One region of the Rhizobium arsenicireducens genome, then DNA from elsewhere that is predicted to be linked to it. Evidence: predicted binding sites of a transcription regulator. Region 1 holds the regulator's gene; each other region holds the start of a gene.
The links. The regulator LexA, encoded in region 1, represses DNA repair genes until DNA is damaged. The targets are predictions, from matches to a motif close to TGTTCNNNNTGTGTTCNG.
Positions count from the first base shown of each region.

Region 2: the regulator LexA is predicted to act here: its motif matches at 1,226-1,243, upstream of ACWPVA_RS15120 (YifB family Mg chelatase-like AAA ATPase).
Region 3: the regulator LexA is predicted to act here: its motif matches at 1,586-1,603, upstream of ACWPVA_RS14765 (DNA recombination protein RmuC).

Region 1 covers NZ_CAXHYK020000001.1:1,256,127-1,259,401, forward strand. Annotated here, with positions in the region: gene ACWPVA_RS05905 (ComEC/Rec2 family competence protein) at 1-1,027, shown strand, start outside; gene lexA (transcriptional repressor LexA) at 1,008-1,715, opposite strand; gene ACWPVA_RS05915 (VOC family protein) at 1,966-2,856, shown strand; gene kdsA (3-deoxy-8-phosphooctulonate synthase) at 2,856-3,275, shown strand, end outside.
Region 2 covers NZ_CAXHYK020000001.1:3,047,296-3,050,570, reverse strand. Annotated here, with positions in the region: gene ACWPVA_RS15130 (cupin domain-containing protein) at 1-108, shown strand, start outside; gene gshB (glutathione synthase) at 198-1,145, shown strand; gene ACWPVA_RS15120 (YifB family Mg chelatase-like AAA ATPase) at 1,333-2,865, shown strand; gene cysK (cysteine synthase A) at 3,104-3,275, opposite strand, start outside.
Region 3 covers NZ_CAXHYK020000001.1:2,975,607-2,978,881, reverse strand. Annotated here, with positions in the region: gene ACWPVA_RS14770 (ribokinase) at 1-291, opposite strand, end outside; gene ACWPVA_RS14765 (DNA recombination protein RmuC) at 334-1,551, opposite strand; gene ACWPVA_RS14760 (methyl-accepting chemotaxis protein) at 1,910-3,275, shown strand, end outside.

The DNA.
Region 1 (3,275 bases):
TCTCCTGGCTATGCTGTTGATGCCCTTTGGTCTCGATGCGCCCTTCCTTGCCATCATGGGATGGGGGTTGAGATCGGTCCTCGCGATTGCGCATGCGGTGGCCGGCTGGGGCGAGCCGATCGGCTTTGCGCGGATGCCCGCGTGGTTTCTGCCGCTTGCGTCGATCGGCCTTCTTCTGATGACGTTGTTACGGACGCGACTGCGGCATGCCGGCACTGTCTTGCTCGCGGCGGTGATCGCGTTCCTTGCGCGGGGTCCTGCGCCGCCGGCCGCCGATATCCTGATTGCGGAAGACGGTCAGCTTGTCGGCCTGCGCGTGTCGGAGGACAGCATCGCGACCAATCGAGCCCGCCCGCCTCGGTTCATCTTCGATCAGTGGAAGGCAGCGCTCGGAATCGACGAGCATGTGAGACCCGAGGAACGAAGTGTTTCATCGACCGGGCCGCCTCCCGGCTCACCAGACCTCGGCGCAAAAACGGCCGCGAACGGGCCGGTGCCCGGCGCTCCACCGAACAGACGGCAGCCGGTGCAGCGGCGTCAGTGGTCGGAGGCGGAAATCCGGGCGGCGCGCGATCGGATGCAAGAGGCCGTGACCGAGGGCGGGGAAGACCGTTTTATTTGCGAAGGGAAGCTCTGGTGCGTGGCGCGGCTTGATAGCGGTTGGACAATCGCCACCGTGGAAGAGGCCGCTTTTGTCGGCGGCGCCTGCGATGTGGCCGATATCGTGGTATCGGCGCGGCGCGTCGCCTTTTCGTCCTGCCGCTCGGGCGCCCGGCTCCTTACTGCTGAAACAATGCGTCGCAGCGGGGCCGTCGAAATCCATCTGGGACGACGCGAAGCCGGCGAAATGACGCTCACCACATCTTTCGAAGGCCTGACCCGTCCCTGGTCGATCCACCGACGCTACGACTGGCGTAGCGCCAGCTTCGTCCCGGATTCAGAGAGGGAGGGTGTCAACCCGGCCATGCCGGAAGCACAGCCGAGCAGCATGGCAGAGTTAAGTGCGCTCAGTGGTAGCGGCGAATGAGGCCGACCAGCTTGCCCTGGATCTTGACGCGGTCCGGGCCGAAAATGCGGGTCTCGTAAGCCGGGTTCGCCGCTTCGAGTGCGATCGACGCGCCACGGCGGCGGAAACGTTTCAAGGTTGCCTCCTCATCGTCGACCAGGGCGACGATGATATCGCCCGGATTGGCATTGGAGGCGTTGCGGATAATGACCGTGTCGCCATCCAGGATGCCCGCCTCGATCATCGAGTCGCCCTTGACCTCGAGCGCATAATGCTCGCCGGATCCCAGCATTTCGGCGGGAACGGTAATGTCGTGGGTGTTGTTTTGGATCGCCGAGATCGGAACGCCTGCGGCAATACGGCCCATGACGGGGACGCTGACCGAATTCGACGTGTCCTCGACGGGCTTTTGCGCCGCCACGGGCGTCTTGCCCAAGCTGCCTTCGATCACGCTGGGTGAAAAGCCGCGGCGCGGCTGGAGACTCGGCGAATAGGCTTCCGGGAGCTTGATCACCTCGATCGCACGGGCGCGGTTTGGCAGGCGCCGGATGAAGCCGCGCTCCTCAAGGGCGGTGATCAAACGGTGGATGCCCGACTTGGAGGCGAGATCCAGCGCGTCCTTCATTTCGTCGAAGGATGGAGGGACGCCGGATTCCTTCATCCGTTCGTGGATGAAAAGAAGCAGTTCCTGTTGCTTGCGCGTCAGCATGTTGCGGTGCCCCAATTGTGAAACAAATACGGAACATACACTATCTGTTCCAGTTGTGTTCCGCAAGTACCAAAGATCCCTTGAAGTCTGCAGTGCGAATGGTGAATTTTTTGATCACGGCGCTTTGCGTGTACAGGACGCGCTGATCTGGCTCCGGGCGTGGCGAGGCGATAGCGGATCGGCTTGCCATCGAGAGGCAAATGGCGCAAATCATCCCGTCGATGGCGAGTGCCTGACAAGGGGGTATGGGATGTCCGGATTGAACAAAGCGCGAGGCCTCGACCATGTCGTCCTCCCCGTCCACTCGCTGGAGGCGGCGCGCGGTCGGTTGAGCCAGCTCGGCTTCACCGTGGCGGCCGATGCGCGCCATCCGTTCGGCACCGAGAATGCCTGTGTGTTCTTCGCCGACGACACTTATCTCGAGCCGCTCTCCGTCGCCAGCCGTGAGGAATGCGAGGCGGCGGCCAAGGCTGGAAACATGTTCGTGGCGCGCGACCTGGCGTTCCGGTTCCGCAATGGCCCGGAAGGGCTGTCGGCGATCGTCGTCAAGACCGATGATGCCGAGGCCGATCACCGGCGTTTCGCTGCGGCGGGTTTTTCCGGCAGTCCGATTCTGCACTTCGAGCGGGTGTTCAAGATGGCGGACGGATCAGATGTCCTGGGCGGGTTCAAGCTTGCCTTCGCGGCCGACCTGCGGGCGCCCGACTTCTTCCTGTTTGCCTGCGAGCGGGTCAATCCCTTGCCGGCGGACCGCGGCGCGTTGGCGCGGCACGAGAACGGCGCGCTTGGTCTATCGACCGTCGTGCTCGGCGAGGACAATCCGAGCGACTTCCAGTATCTGCTGGAAGAGGTATTCGAGCAGCGCGAAGTCGAGGCCCATTCCTTCGGGCTGTCGCTGCAATCGGCCAATGCCAAGGTCGAGGCGCTGACGCCGGCCGGGCTTGCCGGCTATTTCGGGCTCGAGACAAAGGATTGCGGACGGGGGCTCAAAGGCCGGTTGCTAATCGTCAAGGTTGCCGATATCGGCGTGACAGAGCGGCTGCTCGCTGCTAAGGGCATCGCATTCAGCCGCCACGGCGCGCGTCTGATCGTTCCGCATGAGGCGGGGCAGGGCGTGCCCTTCGTTTTCGAGGAAGTTTGATGAGCAATCCGACCCATTCCGAAGTCGTCGTCGGCGAAGGTACCGCCAAGGTCGTCTTCTCCAATTCCAAGCGATTCTCGCTGATTGCCGGCCCCTGCCAGATGGAAAGCCGCGATCACGCCTTCATGATCGCCGGCCAGCTTTCGGAGATCTGCGGCGAGCTCGGGCTCGGCCTCGTCTACAAGTCGTCCTTCGACAAGGCGAACCGCACTTCTCTTTCTGCAGAGCGCGGGATCGGCCTGGAAAAGGCGATGGAGGTCTTTGCCGATCTCAAGAAGGAATACGGCTTCCCGGTGCTCACCGACGTGCACACCGAAGAGCACTGCCGGCTGGTTGCGCCGACGGTCGACGTTCTGCAGATCCCGGCGTTTCTCTGCCGCCAGACCGATCTTCTGGTGGCCGCTGCCCAGACCGGCCGT
Region 2 (3,275 bases), 1.8 Mb from region 1:
GTCCGCAAGATCGCCTTTGTCCGCAAGCCCTTCCCTGAGCCGCTCGCCACGCTCTACCGCATTCGCAATGCTCTGCGTTCGCCCACCGCCAAGCAGGTTCTCGGCTGAGCGGAGGTTCAGGAGAATTGATGGTGCGCGACGTTGCCTTTCTAAAGGAGGCGGCCTAAATCTCGGGTGCTTTCAACGAGGGGCCGGCCATGGCGAAGATCAAGAATATTGCGGTCCAGATGGACCATGTCTCAGGCATTGCGATTGCCGGGGACTCAACCTTTGCGATGAGCATCGAAGCCCAGGCCCGCGGCTACAGTCTGTTCCACTATACGCCCGATCGCCTCTCCATGCGCGACGGGTGCATCATAGCGACCGTCGAGCCGATGGAACTGCGCGACGAGAAGGGCAACCACTTCACCCTGGGCGAGCCTGAACGGGTCGATCTGTCGACCATGGATGTGGTGCTGCTGCGCCAGGATCCGCCCTTCGACATGGCCTATATCACCTCGACGCATCTTCTGGAGCGCATCCATCCAAAGACGCTGGTGGTCAACGACCCGGCCTGGGTCCGCAATTCGCCGGAGAAGATCTTCGTCACCGAATTTGCCGACCTGATGCCGCCGACCCTGATTACCCGGGACGTGACCGAGATTGCCCGGTTCCGCGAGGAGATGGGCGACATCATCCTGAAGCCGCTCTACGGCAATGGCGGCGCCGGCGTGTTCCACTCGACGCGCGACGACCGCAACTTCACCTCTCTCATCGAGATGTTCCACCAGATGTTCCGCGAGCCCTTCATCGCCCAGGCCTATTTGCCTGCGGTGCGAAAGGGTGACAAGCGCATCATCCTGGTCGACGGGGAGGCGGTCGGTGCGATCAACCGTGTCCCGGCCGAGACCGACAGTCGTTCCAACATGCATGTCGGCGGACGCGCCGAGGCCACCGAACTGACGGCGCGGGAAAAGGAAATCTGCGCCCGCATCGGCCCGGCGCTGAAGGAGCGCGGCTTCCTGCTGGTCGGCATCGACGTCATCGGCGACTACATGACCGAAATCAACGTGACGTCGCCGACCGGCATCCGCGAAGTCAAGAAGTTCGGCGGTGCTGACATTGCCGCTTTGTTGTGGGACGCGATCGAGAAGAAACGGGCCTGAGGCGCTCTGATTGCCGTCTGATCCCTCTTCGTTCCCCATGTACAACCAGCTGCAACCGGGCATCGCGTACTGCGCGAATTTGTTCCGTTAATGTTCTTGTTATCGAGGTTGTTCTGTGCCAGATTGCAACCCGTGGCCCGCGCAAGATGTAGTTGCGTGGCGCGGACTGGCTTTTTGGGGGCGGGCAATGGTAGCGCGTGTCAGTACAGTCGCATTCCAGGGGATTGAAGGCGTTCCGGTCGATGTCCAGGTGATGGTCGCGCCAGGCAAGATCAACATGCACATCGTCGGGCTGCCCGACAAGGCGGTGGCAGAGAGCCGCGAACGGGTGCAGGCGGCCCTGCACGCTTCGGGTCTGGCGCTGCCACCCAAGAAGGTGACGGTCAATCTGGCGCCCGCCGACCTGCCCAAGGAGGGTTCGCATTTCGATCTGCCGATCGCGCTCGGACTGATGGCGGCGCTTGGTGCGATCCCCGGCGATGCGCTTTCGGACTATGTGGTGATCGGCGAACTCAATCTCGACGGGACGATCGCCAATGTCGCAGGCGCTCTGCCGGCTGCGATCGGCGCGAACGCGCTCGGCAAGGGGCTGATCTGCCCGGCCGACTGCGGGGCGGAGGCTGCCTGGGCCGGCGCCGATATCGATATCCTGGCACCGCGTAGCCTGATCGCGCTCGCCAACCACTTTCGCGGCACCCAGGTATTGACAAGGCCCGAGCCGGCGGTTCGCGCGCTGCCGTCCAACCTGCCGGATCTTGCCGACATCAAGGGCCAGGAAAGCGCCAAGCGGGCGCTGGAGGTCGCGGCCGCTGGCGGGCACAATCTGCTGATGGTCGGGCCGCCGGGTTCCGGAAAGTCGATGCTGGCTGCGCGTCTCCCGTCGATCCTGCCGCCGCTTTCGGCCGCCGAACTGCTGGAGGTTTCGATGATCCATTCGGTCGCCGGCCAGCTCTCGGGCGGGAAGCTGTCCGATCGCCGGCCGTTCCGCACGCCGCACCATTCGGCGACCATGGCTGCCCTTGTTGGCGGCGGTCTGCGTGCCCGGCCGGGCGAGGCATCGCTTGCCCATCGCGGCGTGCTGTTCCTCGATGAACTGCCGGAATTTGCGCCCCCGGCGCTTGACGCGCTCCGCCAGCCATTGGAGACCGGAGAATGTATCATCGCGCGCGCCAATCACCGGGTGTCCTATCCCGCCGAGTTCCAGCTGGTGGCGGCGATGAATCCGTGCCGCTGCGGCATGGCCGGCGAGCCGGGGCATACCTGCGCGCGCGGGCCCCGCTGCGTTTCCGATTATCAGGGGCGGATCTCCGGGCCGTTGATGGACCGCATCGACATCCGCATCGACGTACCGGCGGTCTCGGCCGCCGATCTCATCCGGCCGATGGCGGCGGAGAAAAGCGCCGATGTGGCGCGCCGGGTAGCGATCGCCCGCGACATGCAGCGTGAGCGGTTCGAGGCGGCGGGAATCGGCGGCGTGACGACCAATGCTCGCTGCTCGACAGCGCTGATTGAGAAGCTCGCCGAGCCCGACACTGCCGGCCTGCAGTTGCTGCGCGACGCGGCTGACAAGTTCAAGTTTTCCGCCCGCGGCTATCACCGGGTGCTGAAGGTGGCGCGCACGCTCGCCGACCTGGATGGGGCAGCCCTGCTCGGACGCATTCATCTGGCCGAAGCGATTTCCTACCGCATCGCCTCGGAGCGGCTGTCGGCGGCGGCGTAGCGAAGTGGTGTCGCGCCCAGGAAGCGTAAGGTCGCGCCGCCAAGTTGGGAAGGTGGCCGGCTGGACGGTGGAGCGTGAGGGGAAAGGCAATGCAAAAAGTGGCGAGCGTCGCATGCGCTTGATGCGACCGGCTGCGCAAGAGGCTTGCCGTTTTGCGGTCCGGGCCATGTATCGGGCCGGAAAGTCGATGGGGCGCCGTCGGCGCCCCCTTGCGGATGAATGCAGCGTGCAGCGCGGCCTATTCGCCGAGCCCGGCGAACAGCGCGGTCGACAGGTAGCGCTCGGCGAAGGACGGGATGATCACGACGATCGTCTTGCCGGCATTTTCCTCGCGGCTGCCGACCTTGATCGCGGCCGTGAGCGCAGCGCCTGACGAGATGCCGACCGGCACCCCCTCGAGGCGGGCGACG
Region 3 (3,275 bases), 1.7 Mb from region 1:
GCCGACCAGGATGAGGGCGGTACCGGTCGGTCCTTGGATATGCTGAACCCCGACGAGATCCACACCTGCTTCTTCCAGCATGGCGAGCGCGGGGCCTGCGAATTCGTCCTGACCCACGGCGCCGACCATGCGCACGGCGGATCCGGCACGGCGGGCGGCCAGCGCCTGATTGGCGCCTTTGCCCCCGGCAGCGGTCGCAAAGTCTGTGCCGGCTACCGTCTCGCCGGGTTTCGGGAGCCGAGGCGTCGTGGCAATGAGATCCATGTTGATGGAGCCGAATACAGTGATCATGCGTGTTTCCGTCCTTGGTGTCCGTCCCGTCAGAAGCCAGCCTTATTCATCGTCGACGATCCTCAGTTTCAGGAGGCCAGTCCGGCTTTCCACCGATCTCTGGCCTTCGTCCGGCGCTGTCGCCGAAGCCGCCGGAAACTCGAGTGCCTCGATTTTGGCGCCGCGCTTTGTCAGTTTGTCGGCGGAGGTAAGGATCATGTCTACGTCTTTCTGGGCCGCCAGAAAATGACCCTGCAGCTTTCTGGTGCGTTCGTCGAGGCGGACTAGGTCTTCCATCAGATGAACGACCTCGCCTTGGATCAGGTGAGCCTGTTCGCGCATGCGCTGGTCCTTGAGGACTGCCTGGATCACCTGGATCGACAGCATCAGCAAGGATGGCGAGACGATCACGACACGCAACCGATGGGCCTTCTGCACGATCGCTTCGAAATGTTCGTGGATCTCGGCGAAGATCGATTCCGACGGAACGAACAGGAAGGCCATGTCCTGGGTTTCGCCGGCGATCAGGTATTTCGTCGAAATGTCGCGAATATGCACCTCGATATCGCGCCGGAAATTCTGGCCGGCCACCTTCTTCTCTTCCGGGGTCTGCCCGTCGCGAATGGCGTTCCAGGCCTCGAGCGGAAACTTGGCGTCGATCACCAGCGGCGGCGAGCCGTTCGGCATGCGGATCGTGCAGTCGGGGCGCATGCCGTTTGAAAGCGTAGACTGAAAAGTATAGGCGCCCATTGGCAGCCCGTCGGCGACGATCGTTTCCATGCGTGACTGGCCGAAGGCGCCGCGCGTCTGTTTGTTGGACAGAATAGCCTGGAGACCCACGACGTCCTTGGCCAATGACTGGATGTTGTTCTGTGCCGCATCGATCACCGCTAGCCGCTCCTGCAGTTGGCGCAAGTTCTCATGTGTCGATTTGGTCTGCTCGGTGATCGTCGTGCCGAGGCGTTGGGTCAGGCCGTCGAGCCGTTGGTTGATCGTCTGGTTGAGTTCGGATTGCCGCTTGCCGAACACATCGGACATTGCGGCCAGCCGCCCTTGCATCTCCGCCTGGGCCCTCAACAATTCCGCGAGCCGGGCCTCGGCCACGGCCTCGCGCCGCGCCGCGTCCATCGCGATCTCCGCACGACTGCGGCCGGCGCGGTGGATGGACAGGATGAGCAGAAACAACGCCGTCAGCAGCGATGCTGCGACGATGCTGGCAAGGGCGATCGGAGAAAGGCCGAAGGTGCCGATGGCCAGCGCGGTGAGGTCGGTACTGTTCATGGCGTGGAAGACTAGCAGATTCGCGAAACAGCGATAGATCAAATCAGGAACATTTGACTGCCTGCGCCGTCGCGAGGCAAGAGTTCGAGCCGAAGCAGCATTGCGCCCGCGATCTCCGCAAGGCCAAGGCCTGTTTTCTTAGCGCGCGGCTCAGGAGCGATCCAATGCGGGCATCGCCGACAATGCCGGCCCGGCACTCGTCCAGATAATCCGGCCGATCAGTGTAAGCAATGACTTGCCAAATCGCGATTTCTCGCAGGCCGCGTTCATGCTCCATTTAGGAATTTCACGAATTGTTGTGGAGTATTTCTGAAATTCGGGGGTGCGTCCCCGCTCCGAGAAGGCATTGCGAGATCCAATGAGTGCAGAAAAAGACAAGAACCTGACCGAACGTCTCGCATTTCTCGAAATTGACCAGAAGACGTCCAGAACGTTGAATTCGCTGCGTCCAACTCTTGGGGAGCTTCTCGGCGGCACGCTCGACAAATTCTATGCCAAGGTCGCCGCCACGCCGCAGCTCGCCCGCTTCTTCAGCAGCAAGGAGCACATGACCGGGGCGAAGAATGCCCAGATGGTGCACTGGGACAAACTCTCCAAGGGTACTTTTGACAGCGATTACGTCAACGGCGTCACCACCGTGGGCAAGACCCACGCGCGCATCGGCCTCGAACCTCGCTGGTACATCGGCGGCTATTCCAAGCTGATGACCGAACTGGTGTCGGGCGTCCTCGTCAAGCACTGGCCGTTTCCCTTCGGAAAGCATCATGCAGAGGCCCTCGGAGAAAAGCTCGGCGCCCTGATCAAGGCATCCATGCTCGACATGGACTACGCGATCTCGGTCTATCTTGCCGAACTCGATGAGCGGCGCAAGGTATTGGAGGAAGAACGCAAACGCTTCGAGGACGACCAGCGGGTCGCCATGGAGCATTTGCGCCGTGGCCTCGAAGCGCTCGCCCGCGGTGACTTTGAAAGCAAGATGACCACCGACCTCCCGGACAATTTCAAGCAGATGGCCCTCGACTATAACGAGACCGTCGTGCGGCTCAGCGAGTCCTTCGCCTCCATTCGTCGCGCCTCGGAGGAGATTCTGAACGGCACCGATACGATCGCCAAGGCGTCCGACGACATCGCTGTCAGCACGGCCAAGCAGGCGGCGGGCGTGCAGGAAAGCTCATCGGCCCTGCAGCAGTTATCAGTGAGCGTCGGCCAGACGGCGACCAATGCGGAACGCGCCTCGATGGCGGTGCACGACACCCAGCAGCAGGCACGCAGTTCCGGTGACGTTGTCGCCCAGGCGATTGCTGCCATGGCCGAGATTGAAAAGTCATCGACCGAAATCTCCAAGATTATCGGCGTCATCGACGAGATTGCCTTCCAGACAAATCTCCTGGCGCTGAATGCAGGTGTCGAGGCGGCGCGTGCCGGTGACGCCGGCAAGGGTTTCGCCGTGGTCGCCCAGGAAGTCCGCCAGCTTGCCCAGCGCAGCGCGGATGCAGCGAAGGAAATCAAGCGGCTGATCTCCCAGAGCAGCCATCAGGTCAACGAAGGCGTTGGGCTTGTCTCGAACACCGGCACGGCACTTGCCGACATGATCAGCCGCATCGACACGATCCACTCCATCGTTTCCGAGATCGCCACCGCCGCCAAGGATCAGGCGACCGGCCTCAAGGAGGTCAACCAGGCGACGCAAAGCATGGATACGCTCACGCACCAGAATTCGGCCA